Regions from separate parts of the Xanthomonas rydalmerensis genome, predicted to be linked through region 2. Evidence: predicted binding sites of a transcription regulator. Region 2 holds the regulator's gene; each other region holds the start of a gene.

Region 1 (6,936 bases), 940 kb from region 2:
TCCGGTTCGGTCGCGGCAAAGCGCGTTACTCCGTCGCGACGCGCGCGTCGTCCGGTCGTCGCAAGCTGCCGGGACCGACATCCCTCGAACGATGGCTTGGCGCCCTGACGGCTAGCGCCCCCTACCCCGCGCGCAACCGCCGCGCCACGCCACTGACCAGTGCGATGACCGCAGTCAGCGCCGCCATCGACAGGAACTGCGCGCGGGTGTCCGGCGAGGCCACCAGCAGGCCGAAGATCAGCGCCAGGATCGCCAGCGCCAGCACGGTGAGCACCGGATAGCCGCGCATGCGGAACGGCAGGCGGGTGCCGGCGCGGTCGGCGCGCGCGCGCAGGATCAACTGCGACAGCAGCGAGATCGTCCACACCAACAGGCAGGTGGCGCCGACGATGTTCAGCAGCACCGGCAGCACCCGGTTGGGATACAGCAACTCCAGCACCGCGGCGACGAAGCCGAACAGCACGCTGGCCAGCACCGCCAGCCACGGCACCTGTTGGCGACTGGACGCGGCCAGTGCGCGCGGCGCTTCGCCGCGCTGGGCCAGCGAGAAGATCATCCGCGAGGCGCCGTACAGATTGGCGTTGAGCGCCGACAGCAGCGCGATCACCGCGATCAGGGTGATGCCGGTGGCGGCGCCGGGGATGTTGGCCACCTGCAGCACCGCCGCGAACGGCGAACTCAGCGCCTGGCTCTGCCATGGCACCACCGCGATGATCACGCTCAGCGAGCCGATGTAGAACACCAGGATGCGCCAAGCGACGGTGCGGATGGCGCGGGCGATGCTGCGCTCCGGGTCGGCGGTCTCGGCCGCGGCCACCGCCACGATCTCGGTGCCGCCGAACGCGAACACCACCACCAGCAGCGCGGCGCCGATGCCGGCCATGCCCTTCGGCGCGAAGCCGCCGTTGCCGGTGACGTTGGACAGGCCCGGCGAGGCCACCCCGGGCAACCAGCCGGCCAGCAAGGCCACGCCGACCAGGATGAAGCCGACGATCGCCGCCACCTTGAGGATGGCGAACCAGAATTCGAACTCGCCGAAGTTGCGCACGCCCAGCAGGTTGATCGCAGTGAACGCGGCCATGAACGCGATCGCGGCCAGCGGCACCGGCAAGCCCGGCCACACCGTCGCCAGCAGGCCGGCGGCACCCACCGCCTCGGCTGCGATCACGATCACCAGTTGCAGCCACCACAGCCAGCCCACGGTGGCGCCGGCGGTCGGCCCCATCGCGTCGGCGGCGTACACCGAGAACGCGCCGCTGGCCGGCTTGGCCGCCGCCATCTCGCCCAGCGCGTTCATCACGATGATCACCAGCGCGCCGGCGACCAGGTAGGAAATCAGCACCGCCGGCCCCGCGGCGTGCACGCCGACGCCGGAACCCAGGAACAGGCCGGCGCCGATCGCGCTGCCCAATCCCATCATGATCAGTTGCCGCGGTTTCAGCGCATGGCGCAAGGCGGGTGCGGCGGCGGGCGGGACAGGCGCGGACGGATGCGGCATCGGCTCGGTCGGGTGCGGAAAACGCGACACGATACAGGCTGACGGCGGCGGCGTGCGGCTGCGCCCGTGTTTGGCCGCCCGGGAGCGCGGATCGGCCCGCCGCCGCGGAATGGCTGCTGCAACGCAGCGCGGATCCGCGCACGCGGCCGCGATGGGAGACCGCCCGCTGCGTGCGGGCGAACACGGTCCCGGCATTACGGCTTGCCCGGCAACACGCCAGCGCCAACCAGGCTGCGGAAAGTACGGAATCACCTTACATCCGAAGCAACGGCGAATTTCTCGGATCTCTCTGATTTTGCATATTGACAGCGATACTAACGTCAGAAATACTGAACTCGACGCCAGCAAAGTCTCCTATCTCCGCACCTGCCGATGAGGGCGCACACGCGGAGCCAGGAGGACGGCAGGCGACGACGGACCGGGAGACGGCCCGTTGCGGGCGCTCCGGCCGGAAAGGACCACGGCTGCCGCTCGTCCCATGGCGTACAGGTCCGTACATCCAGACAAGGAGAGACACCATGATCAAACCGCTACTGACGCTGACGATGCTGGCGGCCGCGCTGGCCGTGCCCTGCCTGCAGGCCGCCGAGCGCGCACCGCTGAACGCCGCCGATGCCATCCAGGGCATGGGCGAACGCCTGCCCATCGGCAAGCAGAACGTCAGCCTGTCGCCGCTGTTCAAGGTCTACACGTTCGAGAAGGCCGGCCTGCGTTTCGTGCAGATCAACTCGTTGAAGGACGAGGTCATCACCGTGCTCACCGCCACGCCGGGCACCGAGGCACGGCTGCCGATCGGCACAGCCGCCGAGGAGCAGATGATCGCGGTCAACGATGCGAAGAACCAGCCGCTGGGCATGGTCACCGCCGCGGCGAGCTGCCCGTGCAACGCCACGGTGGTCTACCGCGACGCCAACACCACCATCGTGGTGGTCTACGGCTCCAACGGCGAGTACATCACCTCGTACGTGATCAAGAGCCCGCAGACCAAGCCGCCGCAGTAAGCGCCAGCTGTGCGTCGCGGCCGCAGCCGGCGGCCGCTGGCCGCTGGTACCCGAATCGGGCCACGTCGCCGATCGCCCGATCGCCAAACGTAGGCGGCCGCCTTCCAAAGAAGGCGGCCGCGCAAGCGCAACAGCAGTCCGGGTCCCGGACCGTTGCGACTTAGAACTCCTGCCAATCCTTGTCCAGCGCCACCGCCGCCGCGAACGACGGCGCGCGTCGTGCCGGGGCAGCCGCTGCCGCTGCCGCTGCCGCAGCCAGCGGGCGCGGGCTGCGCGTGGCCACAGGCGCCACGCTCCTGCCGCGTAGCGACTGCACTGGCGACGGCACTGCCACGGGCGCGCCCTCCAGTTTGAACAGCGCCACCGCCTGGGTCAGCTCCACCGATTGCTGCTCCATCGAACGTGCGGCCGCCGTGGCTTCTTCCACCAGCGCCGCGTTCTGCTGCGTGCTCTCGTCCATCTGCGTCACGGTCTGGTTGACCTGTTCGATGCCGGCGGACTGTTCCTGCGACGCGGCCGAGATCTCGCCCATGATGTCGGTGACGCGCTGCACCGATGCGACGATCTCCTGCATGGTGCTGCCGGCCTGGTCGACCAGCGCCGAGCCTTCGGCGACGCGGCTCACCGAGTCGTCGATCAGGCCCTTGATCTCCTTGGCGGCATTGGCCGAGCGCTGCGCAAGGGTGCGCACTTCGCTTGCGACCACGGCAAAGCCGCGGCCCTGCTCGCCCGCACGTGCCGCTTCCACTGCGGCGTTGAGCGCCAGGATATTGGTCTGGAAGGCGATACCGTCGATCACGCCGATGATGTCGGCGATCTTCTTCGACGACGCTTCGATGCCGCTCATGGTGGCGACCACCTGACCCACCACCGCCCCGCCCTGCGAAGCGACCGACGCCGCGCCGCTGGCGAGCTGGTTGGCCTGGCGCGCATGCTCGGCGTTCTGCCTGACGGTGGAGGTCAACTCTTCCATCGACGCCGCGGTTTCCTCCAGGCTGGCGGCCTGCTGCTCGGTGCGGCGCGACAGGTCGTCGTTGCCGGTGGCGATCTCGCTGGCGGCAGCATTGATGCTGATGGCGGCGTTCTGGATGCGGCCGACGATGCCGGTCAGCTGGTCGGCGGTGGCGTTGGCGTCGTCGCGCATGGTCGCAAACACGCCATGGAACTCGCCGTCCATGCGCGCGGTCAGGTCGCCCGCGGCAATGGCCTGCAGCAACGCCGACAGCTTGCCCAAGTTGCGGTCACTGACCTCCATCATCGCGTTGAGGTCCTGCACCATCAGCCGGAAGTCGTACTGGAAGTGCGCGGCATCGCCACGGGCGCTGAAGTCGCCGGCGGCGGCAGCGGCGGCCAGGCGCTTGATCTCGGTGTTGATCGCCAGCAGGCTGGCCTTGGCCGCGTCCATCGATTCGTGCAGCACCGCACGGCTGCCGGGCAGGCGCCGGGCGTCGCGGCGCAGGTCGCCGTTAGCGTATTGGTTGAGGATCTCGACCGCCTCGACGATGGCGTCCAGGTGCTCGAACATCATGGTGTTGATGCCCTTGCTCAGCTCGCCATAGACGCCGGGGAAGTCCTGCGGCATGCGGTGACTGATGTCCTTGTCGGCGTGCAACTCGATCATCAGCGTGGTTTCGCGGGAGAAGCGCTGCAGCTGGTGCTGCATGCGGCCCATCGCCAGCAGCAGGCGGCCGGGCTCGTCGCGCGCATCGGTGACCACGTCGTTGTCCAGGCGGCCGTCGGCGATGGCCTCGGCGGCGCGGGTGGCGCGGGCCAGCGGCACGGTGAGGCTGCGGGTGATCATCCACGCCAGCAGGCTGCTGACCAGCACCACGGCCAAGCCGCCGGCGATGAGCATCGCGCGCCCACGCGCCATCGCGGCCGTCGCGTCCGCGTAGGCTTCGCTGCTGCGCGTGGCCTGCAGATCGGCATAGCTGGCGATGGCGTCCTGCCATTTCTGCGTCAGCGGCGCGGACTCGGCCATCAGCAGGGCCAGCGCCTGGTCCGACTTGTCGTGCATGCCCAGATCCATGACCCGGTTGTTGACGTCCACGGTCATCTGCCGGGCGCGATCGACCTCTTCCAGCACGGCCTGGCTCTGCGCACCGCTGGGAATGGCGCCCGCCCGCTTGCGTGCCTCCTGGTAGCGCGCGCGTTGCTCGGCCACGATCTTGGAGAAGCGGACGTTGTCCTCTTGCGAGGTCGGCAACACGATGTTGCGGACATTGATGGCCACGACCGAACTGGCGTTGAGCATGTCGCTGGACGCGCGGATGGCGGCGATGTTGCGGTTGACGATGCCGTCCAGTCGCTCGCGCGCCTGGAACAGGGTCAGCAGCCCGGCGACGACCAGCGCCGAGGACAACAGGATAAGGATGCCGAATGCGGTGGCGAGCCGGGCGCCAACGTTGTAGCGCTGAAGGAATGCAATCATGGAAGAGGCCTGTTTGGGGGAATGGCTGGGGCAATGGAGCGGCCGGGACCACGCGCACCGACCAGCCGCCGGTGCGTGCGCCCGAATGGAACCGGGATGAAGAGAGCGTGAAAAAGCGTTTTGAATCAAACGCTTGATGACGCGTCCCGCTCAATGTGCGGGCGGTGTAACGGCTTCCCGCGGAGAGACTTGAGAGGCGATTGCGGAGAATTTATTGAACAGCCTCAGGCAGATGACGGATGTGTCGAAGGCGCATTCGCGCAGCGGCCGGATCGGCCGTTTTGCGTGAAAGATGCGTGCATGCAGGGTTACAAATGCCGGCATGGCACTTGCTTGCGATGAAAGGGCGAGAGGTGGAAAAACTTTCCGTTGGCCGCGGTGCGCGGCATGCCAAACGCGCGCGACGCCGACAAGAAGTGCGATCGCAGTCGCGTCGCAGCATCGACAGGAAGAGATGGGGCATGCAATGACGCGCGGATACGGTCGTGCAAGCGGCACATGCCCCTTTGCACGAAAGCGCACGCACGCGGCAGCGGCGAACATGACGCAGGTCAGCAACACGCTATGCGGCGATACGTACGCGTGAGCGTGGCGGTGTTGAGGGCGGCACACGGTGCCGCGCGCACGTGGGGTGCGGCTTTCTCAGGAGCGCAGGCGCCGCGCCCCTGCAGGCACGGCATCATCGACTGCAACAGCAAACGCCTGGATCAGCGCGCCGTGGCGCCGGCAGCAGCGTGGCTGCCGGCCGTGTGGAGCGGGCGGCGCGTTGCGCCACGCCGCCCGATGCAGCACAACCTCTGGATCAGAACTCCTGCCAATCCTTGTCCGAAGCCAACGCCAGCGCCGCGGCGGGCTGCGCCGCACGCCGCGCCGGTGCGGCATTCGCCACCACCGGACGGACACTGCGCTTGCCTGCGGGTGCCGCGTTGGCGTGATGACGCGGTGCGTGCACCAACGGCGCGGCCGCCGAGGCGTCCAGCTTGAACAGCGCCACCGCCTGGCTCAGTTCCACCGCCTGCTGCTCCATCGAACGCGCCGCCGCACTGGCCTCTTCCACCAAGGCCGCGTTCTGCTGCGTGCTCTCGTCCATCTGCGTCACGGTCTGGTTGACCTGTTCGATGCCGGCCGACTGCTCCTGCGACGCAGCCGAGATCTCGCCCATGATGTCGGTGACGCGCTGCACCGAGGTCACGATCTCGGTCATGGTCTTGCCGGCCTGATCGACCAGGGCCGAGCCTTCGGCCACACGGCTCACCGAGTCGTCGATCAGGCTCTTGATCTCCTTGGCGGCACTGGCCGAGCGCTGCGCCAAGGTGCGCACCTCGCTGGCGACCACGGCGAAACCGCGGCCCTGGTCGCCGGCACGCGCCGCTTCCACCGCCGCGTTGAGCGCGAGGATGTTGGTCTGGAAGGCGATGCCGTCGATCACAGAGATGATGTCGCCGATCTTCTTCGAGGAGGCTTCGATGCCGCTCATGGTGGTCACCACCTCACCGACCACGCTGCCGCCCTGCGCGGCGACCGAGGCCGCGCCGGCCGCCAGCTGATTGGCCTGGCGCGCGTGCTCGGCGTTCTGGCGGACGGTGGAGGTCAGCTCCTCCATCGAGGCGGCGGTCTCTTCCAGGCTGGCGGCCTGCTGCTCGGTGCGGCGCGACAGGTCGTCGTTGCCGGCGGCGATCTCGGTGGCCGCGGCATTGATCGACACCGCCGAGTGCTTGATGCGGCCGACGATGCCGGCCAGTTGTTCGGCGGTGGCATTGGCGTCGTCGCGCATCTGTGCGAACACGCCGCGGAAATCGCCGTGCATGCGTGCGGTCAGGTCGCCTGCGGCGATCGCCTGCAGCAGCGTGGACAGCGCCTGCAAGTTGCCGTCGGCGGTGGCCATCAGTTGGTTCAGGCTCTCCACCATCACCCGGAAGTCGTACTGGAAGCGCTCGGCGTCGCCACGCGCGCTGAAGTCGCCGTCGGCGGCCGAGGTGGCCAGTTGCTTGATCTGCCCGTTCATC
Region 2 (6,936 bases):
GTTCCCAGTTCGACGGGAACTGCAAGGTGGCGATCGGGGTGTTGTCGGTGTAGCCCTCCACGCGCACCCCGTTGGGCACGCCGGCCAGCACCTGCGCCAGTTCCGCCAGGGTGGCGCGCGCGCTCTGGTCCAGCGCGGCCGAGCCAGAGCCGAACAGGATGTCGCTGTTGATCTCCACTTCGATCCACAGCCCGGCGCGGCGCACGGTGATCAGCTTCTTCTGGATCAGCGGCGCCAGCGCGGCGCCGAGACGGTCGGCGATGCTGTCGAGCTGGCGTTGCGCGCGGCGCAACTGCTGCGCGTCGCGCAGGTCGTCGCCGCGCTGCGCATTGCCGGAGGGCAGGCGGTTGGGATCGGGCAGGGTCAGCGCCGGGCTGGACTTGATCGGGGTCGGGCGCTCGCCGCCCTGGCCCTGCAAGGCCTGGTCGCCGACCTGCACCGGGCGCAGGGTCTTGGGGGTACCGCCGAACGCGGCGCTCATCGCGTCGGCCATCACCCGGTACTTGGCTTCGTTGATCGTGGACAGCGCGTACATCACCACGAAGAAGGCGAGCAGCAACGTCATCAGGTCGGCATAGGGGATGGCCCATGCCTCGTGGTTGGCGTGCTCGTCGTGGGAGTGCTTGCGGGCCATTGGCAACTCAATGCAAGAATCCGGCCAGTTTCGATTCGATGTTGCGCGGGTTCTCGCCCTGGGCGATGGCGATCAACCCTTCGATGATCATTTCGCGCTCGCCGCAACTGTGCTTGATCACGCTCTTGAGCTTGGCGGCCATGGGCAGGAACAGCAGGTTGGCCGAGGCGATGCCGTAGATGGTGGCGGTGAACGCGGCGGCGATGCCGTGGCCGAGCTTGCTCGGGTCGGCCAGGTTCTTCATCACCGCGATCAGGCCCAGCACCGCGCCGATGATGCCCAGGGTCGGCGCGTAGATGCCCATGCCCTCGAACACCTTGGCCGCGGCCAGGTCGCAGTGTTCCTGGCCTTCCAGGTCGATCTCCAGCATGTGCCGGATGGCTTCCGGCTCCACGCCGTCCACCAGCATCTGCAGGCCCTTGCGCACGAACGGATCCTGCTGCTGCGGCACCTGGTTCTCGAGGCCGAGCAGGCCCTGGCGGCGGGCGATGTTGCTCCATTCCACGATCTGCTTGAGCAGCGCCTGGCGATCGCTCGGCGGCGGCCACAGCAGCCACTTGGCGATCTGGAACGCACGCCGGAACACGGAAGGCGGGGTGTGCACCAGGATCGCGGCGACGGTGCCGACGATCACGATCACGAACGCAGCCGGCGACCACAGCGCCGAAATGCCGGCGCCCTTGAGGATGCTGCCGCCGATCAGCGACAGAATCGCCAACAGCAGGCCAATGAGACTGAGCTTGTCCATGCAGGAGGTATCGGCCAGGGGGCGGGGGACTTGATGGGTTGGGGATTCGGGATTCGGGATTGGGGAGTCGCAAGCGCGCGAGCGCGGCGGGTTGGTCGGTGTGTCGTAGGAGCGGCTTCAGCCGCGACGCGCTGACCTTGGCGCGTGCCTATGCACGATCGTTCGGATCGTGTCGGTAGGGAGTAGTGCGCCGCGCGTGCGATCGCCAAGCTCCGATCCCGGCTTCACGGCGTCGCGGCTGAAGCCGCTCCTACAAGGGAACCGATGCGGCGGCGAGCCGCTTTTGCGATTCCCCAATCCCGATTCCCGAGTCCCAGCCTCACCGCGTCGCGGCTGAAGCCGCTCCTACAAGAAGCAGAGAAGCGCCAGGGAAGCCGCTCTTACGACTCCCCAATCCCCATTCCCCAATCCCGGCCCCTCAGGCCTTCAAGCCATCCACATCCAGGATCAGCGCCAGGCGGCCGTCGCCGATGAGGGTGGCGCCGGCGTAGCCAGGCAGGCCGCGCAGGGAGCGCGGCAGCGGCTTGATCACCACTTCCTCGCGGCCGCGGACCTGGTCCACGACCAGGCCCATGCGCGATTCGCCGGCCTGCAGCACCACCACGGTCAGCAGCGGCAGTTGCGGGGCGTCGATGTTGAGCCACTGGCGCAGGTCCACCAGTGGCAGGGTATGCGACTGCCGGTCGAGCACGGCGCGGCCGTCGAACCAGCCCAGCGAGCGGCGCGGGGCGTGCAGCACTTCCACCACGCGCGCCAGCGGCAGTGCGTAGACGGTGTCGCCGGCCTGCACCAGCAGGGTCGGCAGGATCGCCAGGGTCAGCGGCACGCGGATCAGGAAGCGGCTGCCGCGACCCAGTTCCGACTGGATCTGGATCTGTCCGCTGAGTTCGCGGATGCGCGACTGCACCACGTCCATGCCGACGCCGCGGCCGGAGATATCGGTGACTTCGGCCTTGGTCGAGAAGCCGGGCAGGAACACCAGGTGCAGGCATTCCTCGGTGGTCAGGCGGGCTGCGGCCTCGGGGTCGATCAGGCCCTTCTCGCGGGCCTTGGCGCGTAGCCGTTCCGGGTCGATGCCGGCGCCGTCGTCCTGCACCTCGATGCTGACGTAGTCGCCTTCCTGCTGCGCCGACAGGCGCACGTGGCCGCCGCGCGGCTTGCCGGTGGCCTCGCGCAGCGCCGGCGCCTCGATGCCGTGGTCGATGGCGTTGCGCACCAGGTGCACCAGCGGATCGGCCAGCGCCTCGACCAGGTTGCGGTCCAGTTCGGTATCGGCGCCGATCAGTTCCAGTTCCACTTCCTTGTTGAGGGAGCGGGCGACGTCGCGCGCGACCTTGGGGAAGCGCGAGAACACCTTGCCGACCGGCTGCATGCGCGTGCGCATGACCGCCGACTGCAGGCGCGCGGTGGCGATGTCCAGGCTGCTGACCGCGCGGTCCAGTTCCTCGTCGCGCAGGCGCACGCGCAGGGTCTTGAGTCGGTTGCGCGAGAGCACCAGTTCGCCGATCAGGTTGACGATCGCGTCCAGGCGCTTGGTGTCCACACGCACGGTGTGTTCGGGTTCGGCGGCCTTGGCCGGGGCGGCCGCGGCCTTGGGCGCGGCGCTGGGCGCGCGCGGCGCCGGCTGCAGCGCCTGCGGCGTGGCCGTCGGCGGCGCATCGCCGTGCAACTGGTCCAGCAGCGCTTCGAATTCGTCGTCGCTGATCAGATCCCCCGCGGCCGCGGCGGTGGCCGCTGCGGGGGCGGGCGCCGGCGCGGCGCTCTTGGCCGGGGCCGGTGCCGGGGCGGCATCGCCGTGCGCGTCGAACTGCGCGATCAGTTCCGCTGGCGCACGCGGCGGCTCCTGGCCGCTGCCGAAGGCGTCGAGCATCGACTGCAGGTAGTCCAGCGACTGCTGCGCGGCGTCGAAGTGCCGCGCCTGCAGGGTGGCCTGGCCGGCGCGGGCCATGCCCAGGGTTTCCTCCGCGGCGTGGCACAGCTCGACCATGGCGTTGATCGCCAGGAAGCCGGCGCCGCCCTTGAGCGTGTGGAAGCCGCGGAACACGGCGTTGAGCTGGCCGCTGTCCTCGGGCGCCTGCTCCAGCGACACCAACTGCTCGCCGAGCCGGTCCAGGATCTCCTGGGCCTCGATGATGAAGTCGGCAGCGATGTCGTCGGGTACGGCGCTCATGGCATTACAGTCCCAGTCCGGACAGCAGGTCGTCGGCGTCGTTCTGCGACACGCCGTGGCGGTCCAGACCGGGCAGGGCCGGGCCGGCCAGGCTGCCGTCGGGTTTGCGTTCTTCCTTCGGCGGCAGACCCAGCGCGCCGAAGCCTTCGTGCACGCGGCGCACGATACCGGCGACGCGGCGGATGATCTGCCCGGTCAGGTCCTGGAAGCTCTGCGCCAGGGCCATTTCGGTGAGGTTGTGGCGGATCTTGTCGAGGATCTCGCCCTGGTCGCCGCTGAGGCCGCCGGCGGCGAGCTGGTTGGCCAGCGCGCGGCATTCCTCGGCCAGGTCCAGGGTGCGGTGGCTGGCCTGTTCGGTCATCTCCACCACGTGGTCCAGACGCGAGCAGGCGTCGTCCAGCTCGCCGGCCTCGCTGGGCACCACCGGCAGTTCGCCGAGCGCCTGACCCAGATCGCGCGCGAGCCGGCTCAGGCCCTGCATCATCGGCCGCGTGCGCCAGGCGGCGAGGGTGTCGATCTCCCTGCGCCAGCCGGCCTCGTCGCCGTTCTCCAGCGCGTCCAGCGCGCCTTGCAGGCGTTCGATCAGGGCGGTACGTTCGGCGGTGGCTTCCATTTAGGCGGTCGCTCCCAGGCGTTCGAAGATCTTGCCGAGCTTCTCCTGCAGCGTCTGCGCGGTGAACGGCTTGATGATGTAGCCGTTCACGCCGCACTGCGCGGCCTCGATGATCTGCTCGCGCTTGGCCTCGGCGGTGACCATCAGCACCGGCAGGTGCTTGAGCTTGTCGTCGGCGCGGATGTTGCGCAGCAGATCGATGCCGGTCATGCCGGGCATGTTCCAGTCGGTGACCACGAACTCGAACGGTGCCGAGCGCAGCGCGGCCAGGGCGCTGTTGCCGTCTTCGGCCTCGGCGGTGTTGGTGAAGCCCAGATCGCCGAGCAGATTCTTGACGATGCGCCGCATCGTCGAGAAATCGTCCACGATCAAAATCCGCATGTTCTTGTTCACCACTGACTCCTAAGGGTTCCTATTCTTCGTCTTCCAGACCGGCATCGGCGACACCGAACGCCTTCAGGCGTCCGCGCAACCGTACCGTGGCCTGGCCATGGATCTGACACACGCGCGACTCGCTGACCCCGAGTACCGCGCCGATTTCCTTGAGGTTCAATTCCTGCTCGTAGTACAGCGACAGCACCAACTGCTCGCGTTCGGGCAACTGCGCGATGGCCTTGCCCAGCTCGCGGCCGAATTCGCTGCGCTCGAGCATCTGCTGCGGATTGGGTCCGCCCTTGGCGATGGTATCCAGCTCGCCATGGTCCTCGATGCGCGACTCCAGGCTCAGCACCTGGCCGCGGGCGGCATCTTCCATCAAACGCAGGTATTCGGGAAGCGGCATGTCCATCGCCGCGGCCACTTCGTTGGCGGCGGCGGCGCGGCCGGTGCTCTGTTCGATCTTGCGGATCGCCGAGGCGGCGTCGCGGGCGCGGCGGTGCACCGAGCGCGGCACCCAGTCGCCGCGGCGGATCTCGTCGATCATCGAGCCGCGGATGCGGATCGAGGCGTAGGTCTCGAACGAGGCGCCCTGTTCGGCGTCGTAGCTGCGCGAAGCCTCGATCAGGCCGATCATGCCGGCCTGGATCAGGTCGTCGATCTCGACGCTGGCCGGCAGTCGCGCCGCCAGGTGATGGGCGATGCGCCGGACCAGGTCCGAGTGCTGGGCGATGTAGTCGTTGGCGCTGTTGCGCTGGACGGCGCGGTAGTGGGCGGCGGCGTTCATGCGGCCACCCCGCGCTGGATGATGCGTTCGACGAAGAACTCGACGTTGCCGCGTGGGGCGGTCGGCGCCTGCCAGCGCGCGGTGCGCCGGGCGATCTCGGCGATCGCCTGCGCCGACGGGCTGGACGGGTAGGCCTTGACCACCGGCTGCTGGCGCTGCACCGACAGGCGCAGCCAGTCGTCCTGCGGCACGCAGCCCAGGTAGTTCAGCGACACGTCGCCGAGGAACTTCTCGCAGACCCGGCTCAGTTTGTCGTACAGCAGGCGGCCTTCGTTGAGGTCGCGCACCATGTTGGCGACGATCTGCACCCGGTCCACGCCGCGCTCGCGCGAGAGGACCTTGATCAGGGCGTAGGCGTCGGTGATCGAGGCCGGCTCGTCGCAGACCACCACCACCGCGTCCTGCGCGGCCTGGCAGAAGGTCAGCACGCTGTCGGTGATGCCGGCGGCGGTGTCGACGATCATCACGTCCAGCTCGCGCTGCAGCTCGGAGAACACGTTGACCAGGCCCACGTGCTGGGCCGGCGGCAGCTCGGCCATGTAACGGCGGCCGGAGGCGGCGGGCACCACCATCAGCCCGTTGGGCATGTCGATCAGCACCTCTTCCAGGGTGCAGCGCCCGGCGACCAGGTCGGCCACGGTGAACTTGGGCGTCAGCCCCAGCAGCACGTCGACGTTGGCCAGGCCGAGGTCGGCGTCCAGCAGCAGGGTGCGCTTGCCCATGTCGGCCAGCGCCATGGACAGGTTGACCGAGATGTTGGTCTTGCCCACGCCGCCCTTGCCGCCGGTCACGGCGATGGTGCGCACCGGACCCAGCGGTTCGCTACGCGTCGCCGACAGGGGGAAGGCATTGGTCAGATTGACGTAGTCACGCGACGGCATGGGTCTGCTCCGGAGTACAGGGCTTATCGGCAGCGCGCCGCAAATCTTCAAGGCGCAATACCAGGCTGGCGGCGTTGGCGCGGTGCAGGTCGTCCGGCACGCGCTGTCCATCGGTCACCCAGGTGATGGGGAGGCGGTGGTCCACGACCACCGACAAGGCACTGCCGAACCGCCCGGTCTCGTCCAACTTGGTCATGATGACCCCCTGTGGGTCGGCGCCGGCGAACCGGCGCACCACCTCGTCCAGGTCGGAGAAATGGGCATTGGCAGGCAGTACCAGCAAGGATCGGACCACACGCGAGGCGCGCAGCCAGTGCAGCTGGGCGGCCAGGGCGCGGTCGCGCTGGCCCATGCCGGCGGTGTCGATCAGCACCAGCTTGTAGTCGGCCAGGCGCTCCAGCAGCTGCTGCAGCGCGGCGTCGCTGTCGGCCTCGTGCACGGCGATGCCGAGTTGGCGGCCGTAGCTGTGCAGCTGCTCGCGGCCGCCGACGCGGACCGTGTCGGTGGTCACCAGGGCCACGTCGCGGGCGGCATGGCGCTCCAGGAAGCGCGAGGCCAGCTTGGCGATGGTGGTGGTCTTGCCGGCACCGGTGGGGCCGATCAGGGCGATCACGCCGCCTTCCTCGATCGGGTCCAGCGGGGCGATCGGCAGGCGCTTGGACAGCAGGCCCAGCATCAGCCCGCGGCCGCGGTGCAGCTCCAGGTCGGCGGGGATCTGCATGACCACG
Region 3 (6,936 bases), 1.6 Mb from region 2:
GCTTTTTCGGCCTGCTGCGCCGCCGCCGAGATCTGGGTCATGCCGGTCCGCACCTGGGAGATCGCGGTGGCGATGTCGTTGGCGCTGGCCAGCACCTCGGCGATGCCGGCTTCCGCGGCGGTGATGTCGGTCTCGATCTGGATCAGGTTGGCGGTGCTGACCTTGGCCTTTTCGGCTTCGTTGAAGGTGGTGGTGACGATCTCGTTGAGGTCGCGGCCGACCACGCCGATCTGGTCCTGCACCGCCTTCACCAGGTCCTTGATGCGGTCGGCGTTCTCGGCCGAATCGTGGGCCAGGTTGCGGATGTCGGTGGCCACGACCACGAAGCCCTTGCCGAACTCGCCGGCACGTGCGGCTTCGATCGCACCGTTGACCGCCAGCATGTTGGTCTGGATCGAGACGGTGGTGATGGCGTCGACGATCTTGTCGATGCGCCGCGACACCAGCTCCAGTTCGGTGATCTGGCGGATGCTGATGCGGGTGGCTTCGGCCGACTGGCCGATGCCGGCGATGAGCGTATCGACCGCGCTCTTGTTGACCGCCATCAGCCCCTTGATCGCGATCACGCGCTCGTTGCTGGTCTGCGCGCGGTTCTGCGCGATCGTCAGGCCGCTTTCGATCTGCGCGACCGCCGTGGCCGCTTCTTCGACGCTGGCCGCCTGCACCTGCGCACCGCGGCGGATCTGGTCGATCGCGGTCAGGATCTGCGCGCTGGAACGGTTGATCTCCTGCACCGCCGAGGACAGTTCTTCGGCGGCCGAGGCCACTTCCTCGGCGCTCTTGGCCACATCGGTGGAACTCTTCAGGTCCTCGGACAGTTCCGACAGCGCCTGCGTGGTCTGCTCGCACTCGCTCAGGGCACGCGACTGTTCGGCCACGGTCTTGGCCGATTCCTCGGCCGCCGCCGACTGCTCCTCGGCCGCCGCGGCGATGTTCTCCGAACCCTTCAGCGCCTGCTGGGTGGCGCTGGCGGACTGCTGCGCGCCATTGGCGATCTCGGTGGCGCCGGCGGCGACCTCGATGGCGTCCTTGCGGATCTGCTCGAGCTGTTCGGTGATCGTGCGGCCCTTGGCCACTTCGCTTTCGATGGAGGTCGCGGAGGTGTTGATGCCCTCGGCCACCACCTTCACTTCCTGCTGGATCTGTCCGACCAGGTCCTGGATCTGCTTGGCGCTCTTCTCCGAGGTCTCGGCCAGCGTGCGCACCTCGTCGGCGACCACGGCAAAGCCCTTGCCATGCTTGCCGGCACGGGCCGCCTCGATCGCGGCGTTGAGCGCCAGCAGGTTGGTCTGGTCGGCGATGCGTACCACCGCCTTGACGATGTCGCCGATGTTGGCGGCCTGCTGCTCCAGTTCCTGCACCCGCTGCACCGAGGCGGCCTGGCGTTGCGCGACGAAGCCGACGTTGGCGACCAGACTGATGATGTCGGTGTTGGCGCGTGCCACCAGCGCCTGCGTGGATTCCACCCGCGCCTGGCTCAGGTCCGCGTTGTGGCGCTGGCGGGCGATGGCGTCGTCCATCAGCTTGAAGGCGGCCAATGATTCCTGCGCGCCGCTGCTCGCCTCTTCCGCGCCGGCGGCGATCTGATCGGAGGCCCGCTTCAGTTCTTCGGCCGCCGCGGCGGCCTCGTTGATTCCCGAGGCCAGTTGCGTCGTCGCCGCGGCGATGCGCTCGGCGGCCTGCTGCTGCTTGGCCAGGGTGCGGGCGCGCTTGCGCTGCGCTTCGGCATCGCGGGTGGTGGTCGCACGCGGGCCGTCGGACGCCCTGGTGGCTTGCTTCTGGGAATGTTTCACGAGTGCCATTACGGGTCCTTGGGAGGATGGAGGTGTTTGATTTGAATGAACAAGTTGCCGACTGACTGCATTTATGAACAAATCTGAAACACTAGTGAAGTAAAGCCAATTTGTTTACAAAATGAGGTCAATTTTTGACGAACTCTTCACGTATCGGCGGGTGGGCAGAGACCTTTAGGGCTGTTGTGAGCAAGGTGTGATGGGCTGCCAGGGTGTCGTTTTGCGATAGCACGCTGGTCTGGTTGGGTATGAGCAGAGGTCGGTGATGCGACCTGCAGCGCGTGGGTATCGGCCCCGCGCGGTTACGCCATGGCATGGTCGCGGGCTGTCCTGTGGGGTCATTCGCTGCAGCAGAAGACAGGCCCGCCCTGCGCGACCTGCATTGGAGCCGCGACGGGCGATGAGGATTCCGCGCGGCATCGAGGCCGGGCCATCCGTTCCGGCGTGACGCGCGGTCGCGCGCTGAACTCTCGGGCCGTGTTGTCGCGTGGTCACAGGCGCGAGCGGTGCTGGCGCCGGGAACGGTCGATCCGGGGTGACGTTCTCTAGGGTGAGACGACGGGCGTGTCGTCTTTACCGTCCGCAGGCCTGTGCTTCGCATGCATCGCCATGTTCGCAGCGCGCATCCGATGGATCTTCTATCGCGCGCAACGGGCGGAGCAGTCGGCAGCGACCTGGCGCCGTGGTGGCGAGCGCATTTGCCGGTTGACGCTCGCGGCCGCGGCATGCGCGAATAGTGCATGACCACTGTGCTTCTGAGCCTGGGCAGCAACCTGCGCCCGCATCACCACCTGGCCGCGGCGATCGCGGCGCTGCGCCGGCAGTTCGGCGCGATCGTCGTGTCGCCGACCTATCGCACCGCAGCGGTCGGTTTCGATGGGCCGGCGTTCCTCAACAATGCAGTGGCACTGCAGACCGATTGGGAGCTGGCGCCGCTGGATGCCTGGCTGCACGCGTTGGAGGATGCGCACGGCCGCGACCGCAGCGGCCCGCGCTTCAGCGACCGCACCCTGGACATCGACGTGGTGTTCTACGGCGATCGTATCGTCGAAGGGCCCGGCCACCTGCGCATCCCCCGCCCCGAGCTGCGCCACGCCTTCGTGCTCAAGCCGCTGGCCGACATCGCCGCGGACTTCGTCGATCCTGTCAGCGGCCAACGCCTTGGTGCGCTGTGGCAGGCGCATGCGGAGCATGGCAAGGCGTTCGAGGTGGTGGAGTTGGTTGAGTAGTGGGGATTGGGGATTCGGGATTGGGGATTCGCAAAAGCGGATACCCGATGCGCTCTCGCCGTTGCTGCTGCCTGAAGCGAATCCCGAATCCCTACATCCCGAATCCCTGCTTCACAGCGAATCCCAAATCCCGAATCCCCAATCCCGGCCTCACATCAGCCCGCGCCCCCCATCCAGCCGCAAGGTCTGTCCGGTGACGAAGCTGGCGTCGTCGAGCAGCCAACGCACGGCCTCGGCGATTTCCTCGACCTGGCCGGTGCGCGCCAGCGGGGTGCGTGCCAGCAGTGCCTGTTGCGCGGCGGCGTCCTTGCCGGCGTCGGGCCACAGGATCGCGCCGGGGGCGATGGCGTTGACCCGCACCTGCGGTGCCAGTTCCAGTGCCAGCGAGCGGGTCAGCATCGCCAGGGCGGCCTTGGCCGCGCTGTACAGCGGATGCGCGCGCAGCGGCTGTTCGGCGTGCAGGTCGGTGAGGTTGACGATCGCGCCGCCATGCTGGCGCAGCTGCGGGGCCGCGGCCTGCGCCAGGAACAGCGGGGCGCGCGCGTTGACCGCGAACAGGTCGTCCCACTGCGCTGGCGTGGCGTCATGCAATGGCGTGGGATAGAAGTTGGAGGCGTTGTTGACCAGCGCATCGAGCCGGCCAAAGCGCGCCACGCATTGCGTCACCAGCTCGGGCAGGTGTGCGGTGTCGCGCAGATCGGCCTGCAGGGTCAATGTGCTGCCGGTGCGCACGGTTTCCAGTTCCTGCGCCAGCGCGTGCAGCTCGGCCTGCGAGGTGTGCGCATGCAAGGCGACGTCGTAGCCGGCCGCATGCAGGCGCCGGGCAATGCCGGCGCCGATGCGCCGCGCGCTGCCGGTGATCAGGGCGACTTTGGTCTGGGTCATGTACGGGTTCCATGCTCGGCTATGCTGTGCATTGTCCACGCAATCCGGCACCGCATGCCCACCGACCTTCCTTTGCCCGATGCCACCGCATTGGCCCACAGCGAGCGCCTGGCCGCGCATGTGCGCGCCGAGATCGCCGCCGCCGGCGGGGCCATTCCCTTCTCGCGTTTCATGGAGCTGGCGCTGTACGCGCCCGGCCTCGGCTACTACAGCGCCGGCAGCAGCAAGTTCGGCGAAGAGGGCGATTTCGTCACGGCGCCGGAACTGGGGCCGCTGTTCGCCGCGACCGTGTCCAATGCATTGGCGCCGGTGCTGCAACAACTCGGGCCGCAGGCACGCATGCTGGAGGTGGGCGGCGGCAGTGGCGCCTTCGCCGAGGTCATGCTCAAGCGCCTGCTGGCGCTGGATGCGTTGCCCGAGCGCTACGCGATCCTGGAACCCAGTGCCGACCTGCGCGAACGCCAGCGCGAGCGCTTGGCGCGCACGCTGATCCCGCCGGTGTTCGATCTGGTGGAGTGGCTGGACCGGCCGTTCGACGACGACTGGAACGGCGTGCTGTTCGCCAACGAGGTGATCGATGCCTTGCCGACGCCGCGCTTCGCGCTGCGCGACGGCGAAGTGTTCGAGGAGACCGTGACCCTGGACGGCGAGGGCCGCTTCCGCCGCGGCGAACAGCCGGCCGACCCGCTGCTGGCGGCGGCGGTGCGGCACATCGAGCGCTATCTGCAGGTGCCGTTCGCCGACGGCTACCGCTCCGAGCTGCTGCCGCAGTTGCCGTACTGGATCCAGGCGGTGGCCGGCGGCCTGCGCAGCGGCGCGATGCTGTTCGTGGACTACGGCTATCCGCGCCGCGAGTTCTATCTGCCCGAGCGCGACGACGGCACCTTGCGCGCGTTCTACCGGCACCGCACGCACGCCGACCCGTACCGCTGGCCGGGCCTGCAGGACCTGACCGCGTCGGTGGACTTCACCGCGCTGGCCGAGGCCGGCACCGGAGCGGGCTTCGACCTGGCCGGCTACTGCAACCAGGCCAGCTTCCTGCTCGGTAACGGCCTGGACGCGCTGCTGGCCGAGGCCGAGGCGCGCGGCGACGAAGCCGCGCAACTGCGTCTGCGCCAGCAGGTGAAGCGGCTGACCCTGCCCAGCGAGATGGGCGAGCGCTTCCAGGTGATGGGCTTCGAGCGCGACGTGTCGCTGGCACCGGCGTTCCTGTCCGGCGACCTGACCTGGCGGCTGTGATGGCGGCGGTGCGCGCCTTCCGTTGGCCCTGGTTGTGGCTGGGGCTGTGGTGGCTGGGCATCGCGGTGCTGATCTACGTGTGCATGATGCCGCACCCGCCGCAATTGTCGGACCTGCCCGACAGCGACAAGGCCGAGCACTTCATTGCCTACCTGCTGCTGGCCGCCGCGGCGGTGCAGGTCTATGCCGGGCCACGCGCCTGGGCCTGGGCTGCGCTGGGCCTGCTGGCGCTGGGCGTGGGCATCGAGTTCGCGCAGGGCGCCTGGACCACCACGCGCTCGGCCGATCCGCTGGATGCGCTGGCCGATGCCCTGGGCGTGGCGGCCGGCATGGCCACCGCGGCCACGCCGTGGCGCGATCTGCTCTGGCGGCTGGAGCGCGGCAGCCTGCGCCGTCGCTGACGATGTCGCCGCGCGGTCTACGGCGTCGGCCAAGTTGTGGAATTCCCGGCCGCGCGCAAGGCGCGGCAGGCGCGCGGCAGCCTAGAGTGCCGGCGCCGGGCAGACTGCCCGGTCGCCGCGCGGCGACTCCGCGCGCCTGTGCAGGAGAACACGCATGCAAGCACGCCACTCCCCCCGTGCCGCGCGCGGCGCCGGCCTGTTCGCCGCGCTGTGCCTGGCCGCCAGCGCCACCCCCGCCAGCGCGGCCTGGAACGATGTCTGCAGCGGCACCGCCACCTACACCAGCTCCGGCTATTCCGGCGGCGCCCTGCTGCTGGATCCCATCGATCCCACCGCGCCGATCACCGCGTTGAATCCGACGCAGCTCAACTACGGCGGAATCCAGGCGGCGCTGGCCGGCGCCTACCTGCAGGTGCAGGGACCGCGGGGTACGGTCACCGTCTACGTCACCGACCTGTATCCGGAAGGCGCCGACTGCGGGCTGGATCTGTCGCCCAATGCCTTCGCCGCGATCGGCGACACCAGCGCCGGGCGCATCCCGATCCGCTGGCAGGTGGTGGCCGCGCCGGTCAGCGGCAACGTGGTGTACCGGATCAAGGAGGGCAGCTCGCAATACTGGGCGGCGATCCAGGTGCGCAACCACCGCTATCCGGTGGTGAAGTTCGAATACAAGAAGAACGGCGACTGGATCAGCCTGCCCAAGACCGCGTACAACCATTTCGTCGGCGAGCAGATGGGCGCGCAACTGCTGGAAATCCGCCTCACCGACATCCGCGGCCAGGTGGTCACCGATACGCTCGCCGCGCTGCCCAGCCAGGGCGACAAGGACGTGTACTTCGCCGACGGGCACGTGCAGTTTCCGCGCTGAAGCACGGTCGCGCATGCGCTATCGGTAGACGCGCGCCTGCGTCGCGGAGATGGCTCCGCGGTGCAGGCGCGTTGCTGGCTCAGAACTTGAAGTGCACCGTCGCCATGTAGCGGCGGCCGTTGTGGTAGCGCCCGACCGGGTGATCTTTGTCGCCCAGGTACTGCAGGTATTCCTCGTCCAGCAGGTTCTGCGCGTCCAGTTGCAGCGACCACTGCGCATTGATCGCGTAGCCCACGCTCGCGCCCAGGTCGGTGTAGGCGTCGACGCTGGCCGGTGCGGCGCCGGCGACGTAGCCGCCGGCCAAGTAGCTGTCGCGCCAGTTCAGGCTGATCCGCGCGTTCCATGGTCCCTTTTCGTAGTACGGGCTGAACGCGACGCTGTTGCGCGACTGGTAAGGCAGCGGGTTGCCGCTGTTGTTCTCGCCGCTGGCGTAGGTGTAGTTGGCGGACAGGCCGAAGCCGCTCTCGCCGAAAGGCTGCTGGTAGGCGAGGGTGAAGCCCTTGACCTTGCCGTCGCCGGCG

Evidence for each region. The regulator FliA, encoded in region 2, starts transcription of late flagellar genes. The targets are predictions, from matches to a motif close to TAAAGTTTNNCNNNCNNNGGCCGATAA.
Region 1: the regulator FliA is predicted to act here: its motif matches at 5,097-5,123, upstream of QN245_RS06790 (methyl-accepting chemotaxis protein).
Region 3: the regulator FliA is predicted to act here: its motif matches at 1,944-1,970, upstream of QN245_RS04170 (methyl-accepting chemotaxis protein).

The regions. Positions count from the first base shown of each region.
Region 1 covers NZ_CP126170.1:1,658,028-1,664,963, reverse strand. Annotated here, with positions in the region: gene QN245_RS06800 (amino acid permease) at 122-1,498, opposite strand; gene QN245_RS06795 (hypothetical protein) at 2,017-2,499, shown strand; gene QN245_RS06790 (methyl-accepting chemotaxis protein) at 2,660-4,930, opposite strand; gene QN245_RS06785 (methyl-accepting chemotaxis protein) at 5,733-6,936, opposite strand, start outside.
Region 2 covers NZ_CP126170.1:2,600,876-2,607,811, reverse strand. Annotated here, with positions in the region: gene motD (flagellar motor protein MotD) at 1-634, opposite strand, end outside; gene QN245_RS10950 (flagellar motor protein) at 642-1,382, opposite strand; gene QN245_RS10945 (chemotaxis protein CheA) at 1,801-3,552, opposite strand; gene QN245_RS10940 (protein phosphatase CheZ) at 3,557-4,165, opposite strand; gene cheY (chemotaxis response regulator CheY) at 4,166-4,558, opposite strand; gene QN245_RS10930 (RNA polymerase sigma factor FliA) at 4,578-5,327, opposite strand; gene QN245_RS10925 (MinD/ParA family ATP-binding protein) at 5,324-6,208, opposite strand; gene flhF (flagellar biosynthesis GTPase FlhF) at 6,195-6,936, opposite strand, start outside.
Region 3 covers NZ_CP126170.1:981,362-988,297, forward strand. Annotated here, with positions in the region: gene QN245_RS04170 (methyl-accepting chemotaxis protein) at 1-1,802, opposite strand, end outside; gene folK (2-amino-4-hydroxy-6-hydroxymethyldihydropteridine diphosphokinase) at 2,534-3,022, shown strand; gene QN245_RS04180 (pteridine reductase) at 3,173-3,907, opposite strand; gene QN245_RS04185 (class I SAM-dependent methyltransferase) at 3,962-5,146, shown strand; gene QN245_RS04190 (VanZ family protein) at 5,146-5,547, shown strand; gene QN245_RS04195 (expansin EXLX1 family cellulose-binding protein) at 5,702-6,415, shown strand; gene QN245_RS04200 (TonB-dependent receptor) at 6,495-6,936, opposite strand, start outside.